2 regions of the Polymorphobacter sp. PAMC 29334 genome follow, and region 2 is predicted to be linked to the other one. Evidence: riboswitches for the same ligand, from Rfam matches in the RefSeq annotation. Region 2 holds a riboswitch; the other holds the start of a gene.
The links. A riboswitch is a leader RNA that binds a small molecule or an ion and turns the genes downstream of it on or off. The one in region 2 is predicted to bind cobalamin.
Positions count from the first base shown of each region.

Region 1 (8,158 bases), 1.5 Mb from region 2:
CGGACCGCCCGCGGGCAGTCAGTCGGCACGCGCCGCCCCGATGTCGGCGAGCAGGGCGACATCGCACGCCAGCGCCGCCGCGCTGTCGAGCAACGGCAATGCCACCAGCGCGCCGCTGCCCTCGCCGAGCCGCATCCCCCAATCGAGCAGCGGCGCGAGCCCGAGGTGCGCGAGCGCCGCGCCGTGCCCTGGCTCGGCCGAACGATGCCCGGCGATCATCATCGCGGCGGTCCCGGGGGAAAGCCGCTCGGCGATCAGCGCCGCCGCAGTTGCGACATAGCCGTCGAGCAGCAACGTCGCCCCGCGCCGCGCGCCTTCCGCAAAAAACCCCGCCATCGCAACAATCTCGAACCCCGCGACCGCCGCGATCGCCGCGACCGGGTCGGCAGCGAGTCGCAGCCGCGCCCGCTCGACCGCGTCGCGCACGACGTCGCGCTTGCGGATCAGGACCGCGTCATCGGCTCCGGCGCCGCGCCCGACCGCGTCGGCGAGCGGCGCTCCCGCGAGCAGCATCGTCAGGCACGCCGCTGGCGTCGTATTGCCGATCCCCATCTCGCCCGCGATCAGGACGACCGCGCCGCGGTCGAGGGCCTCGCCCGCTTCGCCGGTACCGATCGCCCACGCGGCGGCGAATTGCGCGCCCGACATCGCCGGGCCCTGCGACAGGTCGGCGGTACCGCGCGCAACCGCAGCGTCGCGGTAGAATTGCGGCGGTGCGGCGAGCGGCGGTCCGAGCGTGCCTGCGTCGACGAGGCGGAGATCGCAGCCATGCGCCGCCGCGAGTGCGCTCGACGTTGCCTTGCCCGCCGCAATCGTCGCGACCATCATCCCCGTCACCGCCGACGGCCACGCCGAAACACCCTGCGCGACGACGCCGTGGTCGCCGGCAAAGACGACCAAGGCGCGCGGTCGCGTCACCGGGTCGAGCCGACGCTGGATCGTCATCAGCCGCACCGCCAGCGTTTCGAGCGTTCCCAGGCTGCGCTGGGGCTTGGCGAGTGCATCGAGGTGCGCCTGCGGTGCGCGCGTCATCGGACGAACCGCGTTGCGGCGGGACCCAGCCGCGCCTGCCAGCCCTTGCGGTCGAGTTCGGGCGTCATCGCATCCTCCACCGGGGTGCCGAGGCACAGATAGCCCACCAGATGCCACGCCGGGGGCACCTCGAGCAGCCGCGTCACCGCCGCCGGATCGACGATCGACACCCAGCCAAGCCCGATTCCGTGCGCCCGCGCCGCCAGCCATAAGGTATGGATCGCGAGCACCACCGAATAGCGCAGCGTCTCGGGCATCGTCTGCCGCCCGAGGCCGTGCCCGTCCGCCGTCGCCTCGTCGCAGAACACCGCGATATGTTCGGGCGCCTCGCGCAAGCCGTGGAGCTTGAGCGCCCGGTAGGCAGCGCGCTCGGTCTCATCGTCATATATCTCAGCGGCTTGTGCGTTCGCCGCGTCGGCCGCCGCGATCACCGCCGACCGCAGCGCGGGTGTCACCACGCGGACGAAGCGCCACGGCTGGGCATTGCCGACCGATGGCGCGCACACCGCCCGGTCGAGCAAAGTGTCGATCAGGCCGGGCGGTAGCGGCTCGGTCGTAAAGTGCCGGACGTCGCGCCGCCACGCGAGCAAACGGTCGAGATCGGCGCGGAACGCAAGGTCGAACATCATCGCTGCCGCTCGCGCATCACCCGATGCGGCCGAGCGTGACGACGAAGCGGCTGCCGTCGCGCGCGGTGCCGATCTCGGTGGCGACGCCGTAGGTCTCGGCGATCCGCGCCTCGGTTAGCACCGCGTCGACCGCTCCGGCGGCGACGACGCACCCGTCGCGGAGGAGGACGACTTCGTCGGCGACGTGGAGCGCGTGGTTGAGATCGTGGAGGACGACGACAACCCCCGCGCCCGCAGACGCTGCTGCCTTGAGGACGGCGAGGACGTCGAGCTGGTGCGCCGGGTCGAGGCTGGCGAGCGGTTCGTCGGCGAGCAGCCACGCGGGCTCCCCGGCGAGGACGCGCGCGAGCAGGACGCGGCTGCGCTCGCCCCCCGACAGCGTGTTGACCACCCTGTCGCGGAGCCCGGCGATGTCGGTCGCGGCGATGGCGTGCTCGACCGCGGCGATGTCGGCGGGGCTTCGGCCCCATCCCGCGCGATGCGGGAAACGGCCGAGTTCAACGAGCGTTGCCACGTTGACGTCCCAGTGGACGTCGGGGGTCTGCGGCAACAGCCCGAGCCTCCGCCCGCGCTCGCGGCGCTCGAGGGCAAGGACGCCGGTGCCGTCGAGCGTCGCGATGCCCTCGTCGGGTTCGCGCAGCCCGGCAAGGCAGGCAAGCAACGTGCTCTTCCCCGCGCCATTCGGCCCGAGGAGCGCAGTGACGCGGCCGGGGCTGCAGGCGACATCTACCCGATCGAGAATGGCGCGACCGCCGAAGCAGACGGTCAGCCCGGTGGTGGCAAGCCCGGTCATGCCAGCGACCGCCGCATCGAGGCGAGCAGCCAGAGAAAAAACGGCCCGCCGAGCAGCGCCATCGCGATCCCGAGGCGAAGCTCGCTGACCGTCGGGATCGCACGGCACGCGACGTCGGCGAGGAGCAGGAGCAACGCGCCGCCGAGCGCCGATGGCAGCAACGTCGCCGAAGGCCGCCCGCCGACGACGCGGCGGACCATGTGCGGCACCATCAGCCCAACGAAGCCGATGATCCCGGCGGCGGCGACCGAGGCGCCGATGCACAGTCCGACGCCGCCGACGATCAGCCATTGCAGCCGCGCGAGGTCGACCCCCATCGACCGCGCCGCCGACTCGCCCAATGTCAGCGCATCGAGCGACCGCGCGGTCGCGGCGATCATCACCGCACCGAGTCCGACGAGCGGCAGCGCGATCCTGACGTCGTCCCAGCTGCGGTCGGTCAGCGCCCCCATCAACCACGTGACGATCTCGGTCACCGCGAACGGGGTCGGCGCGACACTGATCGCCAGTGCGGTCAGCGACCCGGCGACGCTCGACACGATCACGCCCGCGAGCGCGAAGACGATCAGGCTGCCCGAGCGACCGGCGAGGAGCGCAAGGATCAGCATCGTTCCTGCCGCGCCGGCGAGTGCGAACGCCGGCAGGACGAGCGCCGACACCGCAAAGCCGAAATACAGCGACAGCACCGCACCGAGCGCCGCCCCCGCCGACACGCCGAACAGCCCGGGATCGGCAAGCGGGTTGCGGAGGTAGCCCTGCATCGCCGCGCCCGACAGGCCGAGCGCGGCACCGATGATGATTGCGAGGACGGTGCGCGGCAGCCGCAACTCGGCGATGATCAGCCAGCGCGGATCGGTCGCGCGCCACGCGTCGAACGGCACCCACACCTTGCCTGCGATCAGCGACAGCGCCGCCGCTGCGATGATCGCCAGCACGAGCAGCAGCGAGAAACGCGCGACGCTCATCGCGCCACCGAGGCGCGGATCGCCGCCAGCTGCGCGACCGCGGTGATGATCGTCGGCCCGGCGCATTGCAGCAGGCGGAACGGGTACGGGCGCACCGCGATATGGCTCGCCAGCGCCGCGACCGCCGGGTGCGACAGCATCCGGTCGGGCTGGCCGCGCGACTTGGTCACCGACAGCAGCACCGCGGGGGGCCGGTCGACGAGATATTCGACCGGAAGCACGTCCCATTTCTTCAGGCCGTAGCTCGCGCTGAGGTTGCGGAACCCGGTCCGCCGGAGCAGTTCGTCGGCGAGCGTTCCGGACCCCGGAACCAGCCCGCCGCCCTGCCAGATCAGCGCGTCGACCGGCGGCCCAGGGGGCGGCACGGCAGCCGCGACGGCGGCGTCGATCCGCGCGACCAGCGCCGCGCCCGCCGCGTCATGGCCGATCGCGGCGGCGATGGTGCGGATCTGTGCGTCGCTCTCAGCAATCGTCTCGGGCACCGGCAGTTTGAGCATCCGCACGTGCATCCGCCGCAGCGCATTGATCGTCGACGGGGCGACGTGCGACCCGGTGATGACGAGGTCGGGCGCGAGCGCGACGACCTCCTCGGCGGTCCCCGACGTCGCCTTGAAGCGGCGGGCGAGGTCGAGCGAAATCGAGGTCGCCTCGGGGTCCTGCGAATAATGGCTGATCCCGGCGATCTGCGCCGGATCGGCGACCTGCATCAGCACCGCGTCGACGCACGGGTTGAGCGAGACGATCCGGGGTCCGGGCGCTGCTGCGGCGAGCGCGAGGGCGAGCACGCCGATCAATATTCGACGCCCTTTTGCGCCTTGAAGCCTGCCTTGAACGGGTGTTTGACCTCCTCGAACTCGGTGACGAGGTCGGCGAGCTCGATCAGCTCGGGCTTCGCATTTCGCCCGGTGATGCAGATATGCTTGGTCAGCGGGCGGTCGCGCAAGAAATCGACGATCTCGGCGATCGGCAGCGTGTCGTGGCGCAGGACGATATTGAGCTCGTCGAGGATGACGAACTCGTACGACGGGTCGAGGATCAATTCCTTCGACCGCTCCCACGCCGCGCGCGCGGCGGCGATGTCGCGGGCGCGGTCCTGCGTGTCCCAGGTGAAGCCCTCGCCCATCACTTCGAAGGTCAGCAGGTCGGGATAGGCGTGGAAAAAGGTCTTTTCGCCGGTCTCCCAGCCGCCCTTCACGTATTGGACGATGCCGACCTTCATCCCCCAGCCGAGGCTGCGGATCGCCATGCCGAATGCCGACGACGACTTGCCCTTGCCGTTGCCGGTGTGGACGATGAGCAGGCCGCGTTCGAGCGTCCGCCGCTCCTGCATCCGCGCGCGGGCCGCCTGGACCCGCGCCATCCGCGCATTGTGGCGGGCATGATCCTCGGGCGTCTCGGTCACGACGGCTTCTCCTGCAAGGTAATTGCAACGTCACGCCACCGGACCCGCCGACCTGCACTCAGGGCATGATCGGCGAGTCCGGTCATCGCTTTAGTAGCTCAGCCGGATACCGCCGTACGCCGCGCGCCCGGTCGTCCCATAACCGTAGGTCGTCTCATACTTCTCGTCGAACAGGTTCTCGACGCGCGCGGTGACCGCGATCTGCTTCGTCAGCGGATACGCCGCGCGGAGGTCGGCGACGACATAACCCTGCAGCCGCCGGGTATTCGACGCATTGTCGAAGCTGCGTCCGACGTGGGTGACCGTCGCGCCGGTGTCGAGCCCGAAGCTCCAATGATAGTCAAGCAGCGCATTGACGGTCTGGCTCGGCCGCCGGAGCAACTGCTTGCCGAAGTTGACGTCGCCGGGCGAGCGGTTCTCGGCGTCGAGCGAGGTGTAGTTCGCCTGGAGCGTCAGCGCATCGATCGGTCGGACCAACAATGTCAGCTCGACGCCCTTGCTCACCGCCCGCGCGACATTGTCGTACGTCCCGAACGGGCGGTTGACGCAGATCCCGGTCAGCGGCGTGTTGCACGAGATGAAGTTGATCAGGTCCTTGCTGGTGCGGCTGAAGTAGGTCGCGCTCGCCTCGATCCGTCCTTCAAGGCCGCGCTGGGTGACCCCGGCGTCCCAGCCGCGCGAGCGTTCGGGGCGGAGCAGCTGGTTCCCGTATTCACTCTGCAACTGGTAGAGCGACGGCACCTTGAACCCCTCGCTATAGCTCGCGCGGAAGGTCGTGCCGCCGTCGTTCGGGGTGTAGACGCCGCTGCCTGCGAGCGTCGTCGTCCCGCCGAAGCGGCTGTGGCTATCGTAGCGCGCGCCGCCGGTTGCGGTAAGGCCGGTGATGGGCGTCACGACGACCTGGCCGTAGCCGCTGGTCAACGTCTGCGTCCCGATCGTCACCGGTCCGCCGAAGCTCGACGTCGTGAAGTGCGAACGTTCGCGCTCGGCCCCGAAGGTCGCATCGACGCCGGTGACGATGTTGGCGACGCCCTGGTATTCGAAGCGCTCGTTGCGCCCATTACCGGCGAAGGTCTCGGCGTTGGCGGCCGTCCCGTCATAATTGTGACGGCGGGTGTCGGTGATCGCGAAGCCGAGCCGGTTGTGGAGCCGCCCGTCGAACAGCGCGGCGTTGATCCCGGTATAGCCGACGATCTCGCGCGTCGTGCCATAGTCGGTGGTGTCGCCCAGGCTGAAATTCGGCGGCGGAAAGCCATCGAACCCAACGCGGCTATCCGAATACCAGCCGCGAAGGTCGACCGACACGTTGTCGTTCAGTGCAAGGTTCAAGTTGGCGTTCGCGCCGTAGTTGCGATAGCCATCCTTCTCCTTGCCGCCCTTGCGCTCGTCGAACGCCGAAATGCCGTCGGTGCGGAAATAGCCGCCGCCGAAGCTCGCCGACAGCGGACCGAACTTGTCCGAGACGTTGGCGACGCCCTGCCCGGTGTTGCGGTAGCCGTATTCGCCGCGCGCGTTGATGTGGAGATCGTCGGTCGGCGGGACGGTGATCAAATTGACGACGCCGCCGATCGCCTGGCTGCCCCACAGCACCGAACTCGGGCCACGCAGGATTTCGACGCGGGCGATGTTGCCGACGAGAAGGTTGCCGAAGTTAAAGCCGCCGCCGGGAGCCGACGGGTCGTTGAGCTTGATGCCGTCGATCAGCGCGACGGTCTGGTCGCTTTCAGCGCCGCGGATGAACACCGACGTCGCGGTGCCGATGCCGCCGTTGCGGGCAAAGCTGACCCCCGGAACGGTGCGGAGCAGATCGACGACCGTGTTGTCCTGGCGGCGGGCGATCTCGGCGGCGTCGATGACGGTGATCGACTGGCCGACCCGCGACAGCGGCTCGGGCGTGCGGTCGGCGGTGACGACGATCGTATCGGGCGCATCGTCGGCGCGGGCGGCGGCGGTCAGGACGAGGCCGGTGGAGGCGAGTAGAATATGAAATGAGCGCATTGGTATCCCCTTGATCGACAACAAGGGGCCGCATGCACCGGTGGCACGCATCAGCATTCGCGAAGACACGGGAGCTTTCCCGCGCGCACGACCCCGACGACGTCGACACGCGAGGATTTCACCTCGATCGCTTGGAACACCCCGTCCACGCGAAGGTACGACCGCGACAGGCAGGTCTCCTGGCTCCCGGGTCAGCACCTTCATCCCGCCTTCCCGGAGCGTAAACTCCAGTGGCACTTGGGCGAAGGCTCGCCGGTTACAGTTGCGGGCACAGCCCCGGATTACAGACCGACTGTCTGCTTCCGGGTTCCCTTTTCATCCCATCTCTGGGAACCTGTCACGATCGACGCCTTATCGGCGCGCGGCGGCGGGGGCAAGCAAGTTTGACCGAGACACGATCGACCTTGTTCATCGGCGGCGCGCGTTCGGGCAAGAGCCGGCTGGCACAACGCGCGGCCGAATCCTCCGGCGGCGAGCTCGTCTTCATCGCCACCGCGCAGGCGTTCGACGACGAGATGCGCGACCGCATCGCCCGCCATCGCAGCGACCGCGATGCCCGCTGGCGCACGGTCGAAAGCCCGCTCGACCTCCCCGAGGCAATCGTCCGCGAGGCGAGTGCCGGTCGCACGCTTCTGGTCGATTGCCTGACCTTGTGGGCAAGCAACACCATGCTTGCCGGGGTCGACGCCGACGCGGCAGGCGCTGAGCTTGTCGCGGCAATCGCGTCCTCCGCAGGGATCATCGTCCTCGTCACCAACGAAGTCGGCTGGGGAATCGTCCCCGACAACGCGCTTGCACGGCAGTTCCGCGACGTCGCCGGGCGACTGAACCAGCAAGTCGCCGCCGCTGTCGACGATGTCCGGCTGGTCGTCGCCGGGATCGCGATGCGACTGAAATAGCGGCGCGACAGACCACGCTTTCACCCGCGCGCGGCCATGCTATACCCCGCCCCGTGACCACCGCCCGCCGTCTCCGCACCGCCGCAATCATTCTCGGCGTGCTCGTCCTGCTCGGCGCGGCTGCCGCGGTCGGACTGTATGCGTGGGTGACGACCGGGCTGCCCGATGCGTCGAAACTCGCCGAATACGCCGCGCCGCTGCCGTCGACCGTGCGCGGCAACGACGGCACGATCCTAACGAGCTTCAGCCGCGAGCGTCGCCTGTACCTGAGCTACGACGAACTGCCGCCGCGGCTGGTCCAGGCGTATATCTCGGCCGAGGACAAGGACTTCTTCCACCACGGCGGAATCGACTTCCTCGGCATCGCCCGCGCCGCATGGACCAACCTCGGCTCGTCGGGCCGGCCCAAGGGCGCCTCGACGATCACCCAGCAGGTGGCG
Region 1 covers NZ_CP080243.1:441,851-450,008, forward strand. The annotation lists gene KZX46_RS05930 (adenosylcobinamide-GDP ribazoletransferase) at 1-29, opposite strand, end outside; gene cobT (nicotinate-nucleotide--dimethylbenzimidazole phosphoribosyltransferase) at 19-1,032, opposite strand; gene bluB (5,6-dimethylbenzimidazole synthase) at 1,029-1,661, opposite strand; gene KZX46_RS05945 (ABC transporter ATP-binding protein) at 1,678-2,454, opposite strand; gene KZX46_RS05950 (iron ABC transporter permease) at 2,451-3,419, opposite strand; gene KZX46_RS05955 (ABC transporter substrate-binding protein) at 3,416-4,204, opposite strand; gene cobO (cob(I)yrinic acid a,c-diamide adenosyltransferase) at 4,210-4,821, opposite strand; gene KZX46_RS05965 (TonB-dependent siderophore receptor) at 4,912-6,819, opposite strand; cobalamin riboswitch at 6,971-7,172, opposite strand; gene cobU (bifunctional adenosylcobinamide kinase/adenosylcobinamide-phosphate guanylyltransferase) at 7,203-7,718, shown strand; gene KZX46_RS05975 (penicillin-binding protein 1A) at 7,772-8,158, shown strand, end outside.
Region 1: linked by a shared signal. The riboswitch ahead of KZX46_RS05965 (TonB-dependent siderophore receptor) and the one ahead of KZX46_RS12980 (DUF1852 domain-containing protein) in region 2 are both predicted to bind cobalamin.

Region 2 (8,158 bases):
ATTCCATTCATCGGCCTCAAAGTCGTCGATGGAAACGAAGGTAGGCTCGCCGCCCATCGTCAGCCGGACATCCTGCTTCTGCAGTTCGGCCTCGACCTGCTCGCCGACCGCGTCGAGCGCGTCCCAGTCGACATCCTCGAACGGGCGCGTGATCCGGATCGGCTCGACCAGCCGCGACACCGTCATCGAGAATTCGAAGTCGTCGGCGGGGCGGCTCGCACCACCGGTGATCGCCGCGGCCGAGCGGTAGTGGGGCGATGCCGCGAGCGGGATGTGGCCCTCGCCGCAAAGCAATCCCGACGTCGCGTCGAAGCCGATCCAGCCTGCACCGGGGATGTAGACCTCGGCCCAGGCGTGCAGGTCGGTGAAGTCGGTGCGGGTCCCCTGCGCCCCCGAAACCGGGTCGATGTCGGCCTTGAGCTGGATCAGATACCCCGAGACGAACCGCGCCGCGAGACCCATCCGGCGGAGCAGCTGGACGAGCAGCCACGCGCTGTCGCGGCACGACCCGAGCGCCAGCGCAAGCGTCTCGTCGGGGGTTTGCACCCCCGCCTCCATCCGCACGGTATATTCGACGGCGCGCGCGATCTGCGCGTTGACGCCGACGACGAAGTCGACCGTGCCCTTGCCGTCGAGGTCGAGGCCGTCGAACATCGCTTCGAGCCGCGGGCCGTCGTCATCGACCGCGAGATACGGCGACAGGTCCTGCGCGAGTTGCTCGGGATAGCTGAACGGCAGCGTCGTCGCGTAGGGCTCGACGAAGAAGTCGAAGGGATTGATCACGACCATTTTGGCGGTCAGGTCGACGACGATGCTGAACTCGGTGGTCGGCTCGGGAAAGACGATGCGCGCGAGCCAGTTGCCGTGCGGGTCCTGCTGCCAGTTGATGAAGTGCGCCGCCGGGGTCACCTTCATCGAGTAACTCGGGATCCGCGTCCTTGTGTGCGGGGCCGGGCGAAGCCGCACCACGTGCGGACCGAGCGTGACCGGTTCGTCGTAGCGGTAGCGGGTGACGTGATTGAGGGCGGCAATGATCGACAGGGCATTTACCGGATTTGGCGAGGGGAGGTCAGCATAGCGGGCACCCCGGTCATCGGCAACGCTCGCCGCGAAGATCTAGGCTGGCGTCAATTCGACCGAGTAGACCTCGTCGGTATGGACCTTGAAGCCGTTGAGCCAGACCGGCCCGAACGTCGTCGTCAGCGCGGTGTCGGTGGCGTCGCGGCCATGCGCCATCAGGATGCGGCCGATCCGCGGGTGGTTGTGCCTTGCGTCGAAGACATGCCAGCCGCCGCCGAGATAGACGTCGAACCACGCGTGGAAATCCATCGCGGTCGCCGCCGGCGGCACCCCGATGTCGCCTAGATAGCCGGTGCAGTAGCGCGCCGGGATATTCATGCAGCGGCACAGCGCGATCGCGAGATGCGCGAAGTCGCGGCACACCCCGACGCGGTGCTCATGGCCCTCGTTTGCGGTCCGTGTCGCATCGGCATGCTCGTAGCCGTATTCGAGCCGGTGGTGCGCGTATTCGACGATCGCCTGGACGCGGCCCCAACCCGGTTCGACATGCCCGAACAAGCTCCACGCCAGCGCCGACATCCGGTCGGTCTCGCAATAGCGGCTGCCGAGCAGATAGATCAGCGCGTCGTCGGGAACGTCGTCGACTGGATGCTGAATGGCATCGAGATATTGCGGATCGGGCATGCCGCTGTCCTCGACCACGACGTCGCAACTCAGCACGGTGTCGCCCGGCGGGAGCACCATCCGCGTGCAGATGTTGCCGAACTGGTCGATATAGTCGCGCGTCGGCAGCGCCGGGCTGGTCACAACCGCCTGCGGCGTCCGCAGGTCGGCGGCGCGCGACGGATGAACCTTGAGCATTGCCGTCATTGCCGTCGGGACATTGACCCCGAGGATAAGTTCGTAGCCGGCGCGGATCAGCATCGAGGCCTCGTCAGATATGCGCGAATCGCACCGCGCTGCTGCGGACACGCTTGCCACGAACCGGCGTCAATCTCCCAGCGATTCGATGCGATCGTCAAGAATAATTGACGCCTATCGACCGTTCGACTTTCGCGTCATCGAACTTCATCCGCTCGCCTGCCGCCATTCGGCAAGCGATGTCGGTCCGCGGCTCGCCAAGTAGATCAGCGAGGGCGTGGATCTTCATCGTCCGACCGCTGTCGAAGACCTTAATGGCCACGGCTTGGGCCCTTTGCGCCGCCGGAACGACGGTGCGCCTTGACGTAACGATCGTCGCCCAGGCCGCATCCGATAACCAGCACAACGCTCCCGCAACAGCCAAGCCCTCCAACAAACCGGAGACTCCCCGAAACAATACTCTGCGTCGGCATCAGGCTACTGATTGGGCTTGGACGCTAGGCCGTGAGCTCTCTCCGAACGATGCTCGCGCCTGCGCTCAAAGCGGCCAATTTGCCTCGCGCTACGCGGCGAGACAACGGCGCCATGCCGCAGTTCGTCGATGGATAGAGCTTGTCGGCATCAACAAACTGTAGGGCCCTGCGCAGCGTATCGGCCACTTGCTCAGGCGTTTCGATGGTGTCGGTCGCTACATCGATAGCGCCGACCATCACCTTCTTGCCGCGAATGAGTTCGATCAGGTCCATCGGAACGTGCGAATTCTGGCATTCCAGCGAGATGATATCGATGCTGGATTCCTTCAGCTTGGGAAAAGCCTTCTCATATTGCCGCCACTCGGATCCTAAAGTCTTCTTCCAGTCGGTGTTGGCCTTGATCCCGTAGCCGTAGCAGATGTGAACGGCCGTCTCGCACTTGAGCCCCTCGGCCGCCCTTTCCAGGGTCGCAACGCCCCAGTCATTCACTTCGTCGAAGAAGACGTTGAATGCCGGTTCGTCGAACTGGATGATATCCACGCCAGCGGCCTCGAGTTCCCTGGCTTCTTGATTGAGGATCTTGGCGAACTCCCAAGCCAGCTTCTCGCGGTTCTTATAATGGTCGTCGTAGAGCGTATCGATCATCGTCATTGGCCCGGGCAATGCCCATTTGATTGGCTGCTTGGTCTGCCGGCGCAGAAATTTAGCATCTTCGATAAAGACCGGATTTTGGCGTTCGACAGCGCCGACGACCGTCGGCACGCTGGCGTCGTAGCGATCGCGGATCCTGACGGTCTTCTGCGTCTCGAAATCGACACCGCTGAGATGCTCGATAAACGTCGTGACGAAATGCTGACGTGTCTGTTCGCCGTCACTGACGATATCGATGCCGGCCTGCCGTTGATCGTCCAATGACAGACGCAAAGCGTCTTGTTTGCCATCGACCAGATCCTCGCCTTCTAATTTCCACGGCGACCAAAGCGTCCCGGGTTGCGCAAGCCAGACGGGCTTGGGCAAGCTGCCGGCAGTCGAAGTAGGTAGCAATGTGTTCATGGTAGCGGCCTTATGTCTTGATGAATCAGAGCGCGAGACTTGCGGACCATTGCTCGAGTGCGGTTTGATAGGGCTTGATCAGGCGTTCCTCGGTGAACTTGCCCTGCTCGACAGCCAGTCTGCTGCGTTCCTCGCGATCGTAGACGATGCGGGTCAGTGAAAAGTCCTGGTACTTCAGACTTGGTTGATAGCGCTCAGCGGCTGCTGAGTTGGCGTTGTAGATTTCAGGCCGATAGATTTTCTGGAAAGTCTCCATCACGCTAACAGTGCTGACCAGCTCGAGATTGGTATAGTCACCGATCAAATCGCCGAGATGGTAAAAGGCGAACGGCGCGACGCTGTTCGGGGGCATGAAATAGCGAACTTTCATCCCCATCTTGGCGAAATATGCGTCGGTGGCGGAAAATTCGTCGTTACGATATTCGAAACCCAGTATGGGGTGCTTGTTCGTGGTCCGGTGATAGGTCTTGCTGCTCGACACGCTCAGGCAGATGACTGGCGGCTTGCAGAAACATTCCCGATAGTCGCTCGAATTCAAAAAATGCTTGAACAAATTGCCATGCAGGTCGCCGAAACCTTGCGGATCGCCAGATCCGGGATGCGTCTTCTGGTGCTCCGACAGTAGAACATTGAAGTCATAATCGCGCACATAGGATGAAAAGTTATTGCCGACGATGCCGTCGATCCGCTCCTCCGTCTTTCGATCAACGATCTTCGTCTGAAGGATTTCGATTAGCGGGAAGACATCGTCACGTCCTTCGGCATCGATACGCAACTCGACCGAGACAATCTCGAGCTCGACCGTGTAACGATCGCCCCTCGGATTGTCCCAGTGCGCGAGTGAATTGAAGCGATTGTCGATCATGCGCAGGGTATTGCGCAAATTTTCCCGCCGGCTCACGCCCCTTGCCAGATTGGCGAAGTTGGTCGTGATGCGCGTATTGTCGGCGGGACGGTAATTCTCGTCGAACGCGATGCGATTTATCGAAAAGGCAAAGACTGTAGGCATCGACCGGTCACCTGCTTTTGCCGGGCGAGAGGGCCGAAGGAAGAGCGCACAGGACCGGCAAGCCGGCGCCGAAGCCCCAGCCCATGAGTCAAGCGCGATCCACCGGAGGAACCCCCGTCCGAGGAACGTATCGCGTCGGAGGCAGGTCTACTGACTTACGGGTCAATGCGACGGTCCCGGCCTTCCCAGCACCCTTGCGGGTGCCAGTGACACGAAATGGAACCGCCACTCGCCGCTTACAGTTGCGGGGGCAGCGCCGGATTCCGCTCTACGAGCGCCACCGGCTTCCCGTCTTAGCCCCGTCGCCCGGCTCATCTCTGAGTCGGAAACGGGGAACCTCGACACGTCGGTTACACACCCAATGGCCATACCGTGTCAACAGGCATATAAAGATATCTTTATGTCGTTATGAGACGTACATGTGGTTCACCATGTCGTTGATCCAGGTTGACGGGCCTGGACCTCGTCGTCTCGATGTCGTTTGGAACGTGAACGCCTGGCAGCTTCCGAAAGCGGACAATCACGTCGGCATGGCAAGTTGTGGGTCGAAGAATGCGGCAAAGTTCTGCGATCGCCGCGTCTTGGTGGCGTTCAGATAAGCGTCCGTAGTCCCGGCCGCTCTCGCATGTCGATCTGGAGCTCGAATATATCAGGACGCGAATAGTGGCCGACGGTGTCGAGATAAAGCCGACCCTCAGCGACGATATCGGTACCGATGACGGCATTAAGGGTCAGCGTGTCGTGTTGTCCGGCGGCAGCAATGATCGTCGCGTCGGGACCAACGATCGCGCTTCCGCCCGATTTGAGCAGCTCGCGCTCGGCTGGGATTGCTTCGAGCATAGCGCGAGCGGCGGGCTCATCGGTTTCGAGGCTGTCGAAGCCATCAAACACCTGCGATCGAGTAAGGACGGTGCCGGCAGCAGCGACGAAGCACTGGCCTTCGAAGGCATAGTGCCGGCTGGCGAGGAGGTGAAGCTCGGTGACGGCAGGCCAGAGCGCGAAGTGAAGAACTTGACCATGTTGGTGCCGCGCTGCGCGAGCGAGCGGCATCCAGTGCTCCCAGCAGATGAGGGCGCCGACAGGACCATATTTTCCCGGCCAGGGTCCGAGGGTGCTGCCGTCCGCTGCGGCCCAGATCAGCCGCTCGTTGTGGGTCGGCATCATCTTGCGGTGGATGTCGCGCCTCCCCGGGGTCAGGCGCACGACGGTGTTGAATATGCTCGAGCCGCGCCGCTCTTGAATGCCCATCACGATCTCGACCGAAAGTTCAGCGGAGAGGGCGGCCAGACGCGCGATTTCACGTCCCTCGAGCTCGGGACAATTGTGCAACAGGACGCGAAATAGTGCCTCGGCGGGCTTGTGGCCAAAAAGCGCCGACCCGGGGGCGTCATCGAGCCAGACTGGATAGCCGGGGAGCCATGCTTCCGGAAAAACGATGACGTCGGCCCCATTGCCTGCCGCCTCCCGGATCAGCCGTTCAGCGCACACGATACTGGCTGGAAGATTGAGAAACACCGGAGGACTCTGAATGATCGAGATCGAGATCATTGGCATCGTGGCGCTTCTTCCCAAAATGGTACGAGCGCCGCTCTGGCAGGGTGGCCTGGCGCAAACTGGCGGCGGTGCCATCGACGCCGGGCAGGGGGCTCGACCCGGACGACCGTTCCGCGCTTGTCGGGATCATTCCGGCACGCGCGCGCGGACCCACTGTCGTCGTAGAAGCGTGAGGCCAGCCAATAACAATCCGGCCGGGATCGCCATGAGCGAAAAGGCGATGGCGCCGCTGGTGCTCGCGAATAATATGGCGGTGAGCCGCGAGCCTGCGGTTCCACCCAACGCCGAAAACATCACCACCAAGCCCAGCAACTCGGTATGCCGCGATTTTGGGCTGGCGGACAGCAGGACCGAGACGATCGTCGGGTAAACCGGCGCGAGGCAGAAGCCGACCACGAGGAAAAGATATGCGGCGAGCGGCGCTTTCGTCCAATCGGTGATCGGCGTTGTCGCTGCGCTGACGCTGCTCAATGCACCGATTGCCAATACCGCACCCGCCACCACCACAAGGCAGATGATCAGGATCGGGTACCAGTTGACGCGGCGCAGCAGAACCCCGCTGACGAGGCGCCCGGCTGCAATCGACGCAGCATAGACGCTGCCCGCAATGACGCTGGTCGCCTGCGAAAGGCCCAGGACCTCGTTGTTGAACGTCGGCAGCCAGGTGCCGATCCCCTGCTCGATGAACACATAGGTGAAGGCGCAGGCGATAAAAATTAGCACGAGCGGCAGTCGCACCAGCGCGAGCATGGCGGCGATCGAAGCCGTTCCGGGTTCCGGTTGATCGGCGCTCTCGTCGATCACGACCGAGGCGAGCAGAACAAAAGCCACGACGCACAAGGCGGCGAGCGGCCAATAGGCGTCGAGCCAGTCGCGATTGCTCGCCAGCCGTCCGCCGCCGATGAAGTGGCTGAACAGTACCGCGATCGACAGCACCCCCAGCATGAACGCGCCTTCGATGATTGCAGTCAGGCTGGCGTGCTGGCGGCTGGTCGACGTCGCCAGCCCGATCATCGCGTAAAGCCCGATCTTCACGCACGCGAAGGCGAAGCCGATCACAGCGTAATGGAGGCAGATCGTGAGATAACCCGGCACGAGGGGCATCAGCACGCAGGCCAAACCAGTGACGGCGAGCCCCGCCATCATCGCGCGCTTCAACCCGATCCGCGGCAGATAGCTCGCCAGCAGGAACGAGACGACGGCGATGGTGATGTCCTTGAAGCCGTCGAACCAGCCCGCCTGCGCCTTCGTCACGCCGAGCGTCGCAGCCGACTGGAGGATCACCGTCCCAACCGTGTTGAGGACCATGCCATAAGTGAAATAGGTCACGACGAGGGCGGCGATCAGCCGTGATCGTTGCATAGCCGGTGCCTCGATAAGCGGTGGGTCGCAGCCGAGTCCGGCCGCAACCCACAGCGGAGTAACAGTATTCTTAGAACTTAAACCCGCCGGTGAAGCGGAACGAGCGTCCGAAGATCGGCCGCACGACGGGCAGGGCCGTGCCCGGCCCGGCAAGGAAGCGCGGGTTGCCCTCGGTCAGGCCGTGCGAGTTGGTTAGGTTGTCGGCTGCAACCTGAATGGTGACCGGCCCGCGTGTCGCAAGAATTCCCGCGCTGAACGTCGCATAGGCTGGCAACGGCTGGATGTTGGCGAGGTCGCTGTAGCGCTTACCGACCGCTTCATACGTGCCGTAGATAGTCGTCCGAAGTCCCGGCAGCTTGAATTCATATGCAGGCGTGATCCGCGCCTGATACGACGGGATGCGCTCGGCGCGCTTGCCGTTGATGCCGGGCTGCAGGGGGTCGTCGGTCTTGGCATCCTCGAGGACATCGTTTGTCGCGATGCTGAGGCCGAACGAACTTGTCCAGCGCGCGTCAACCTCGAGGCCGTAGGTCTTCGAGCCGGCGACGACGGCTGGGACGCCGACATCGTTGTACACCGCGCCGACCACCTTGTCGTAGAACCCGCTCAGGGACACGTCGAAGGCGTGATCACGGTACTTCGTACCGATCTCATAGGAGCGTATACTCCAGTTCTGGTCGGTTGGCGCGCTGGTGTTGCCGAGCTGCGAGCGGACATCGTCGAAGCTGGGGATATGATAGCCCTGCGAGACGCGCCCATAGACGTCGAGCGTCGACAGAATCCGGTAATTGACGCCGACCGTCCACGGCACCGAATGACGCTCCTC
Region 2 covers NZ_CP080243.1:1,913,108-1,921,265, forward strand. The annotation lists gene KZX46_RS12960 (DUF2126 domain-containing protein) at 1-1,041, opposite strand, end outside; gene KZX46_RS12965 (transglutaminase family protein) at 1,117-1,944, opposite strand; gene KZX46_RS12970 (hypothetical protein) at 2,039-2,203, opposite strand; gene KZX46_RS12975 (methionine synthase) at 2,379-3,407, opposite strand; gene KZX46_RS12980 (DUF1852 domain-containing protein) at 3,433-4,416, opposite strand; cobalamin riboswitch at 4,539-4,772, opposite strand; gene KZX46_RS12985 (carbon-nitrogen hydrolase family protein) at 5,008-6,045, opposite strand; gene KZX46_RS12990 (sugar MFS transporter) at 6,097-7,332, opposite strand; gene KZX46_RS12995 (TonB-dependent receptor domain-containing protein) at 7,403-8,158, opposite strand, start outside.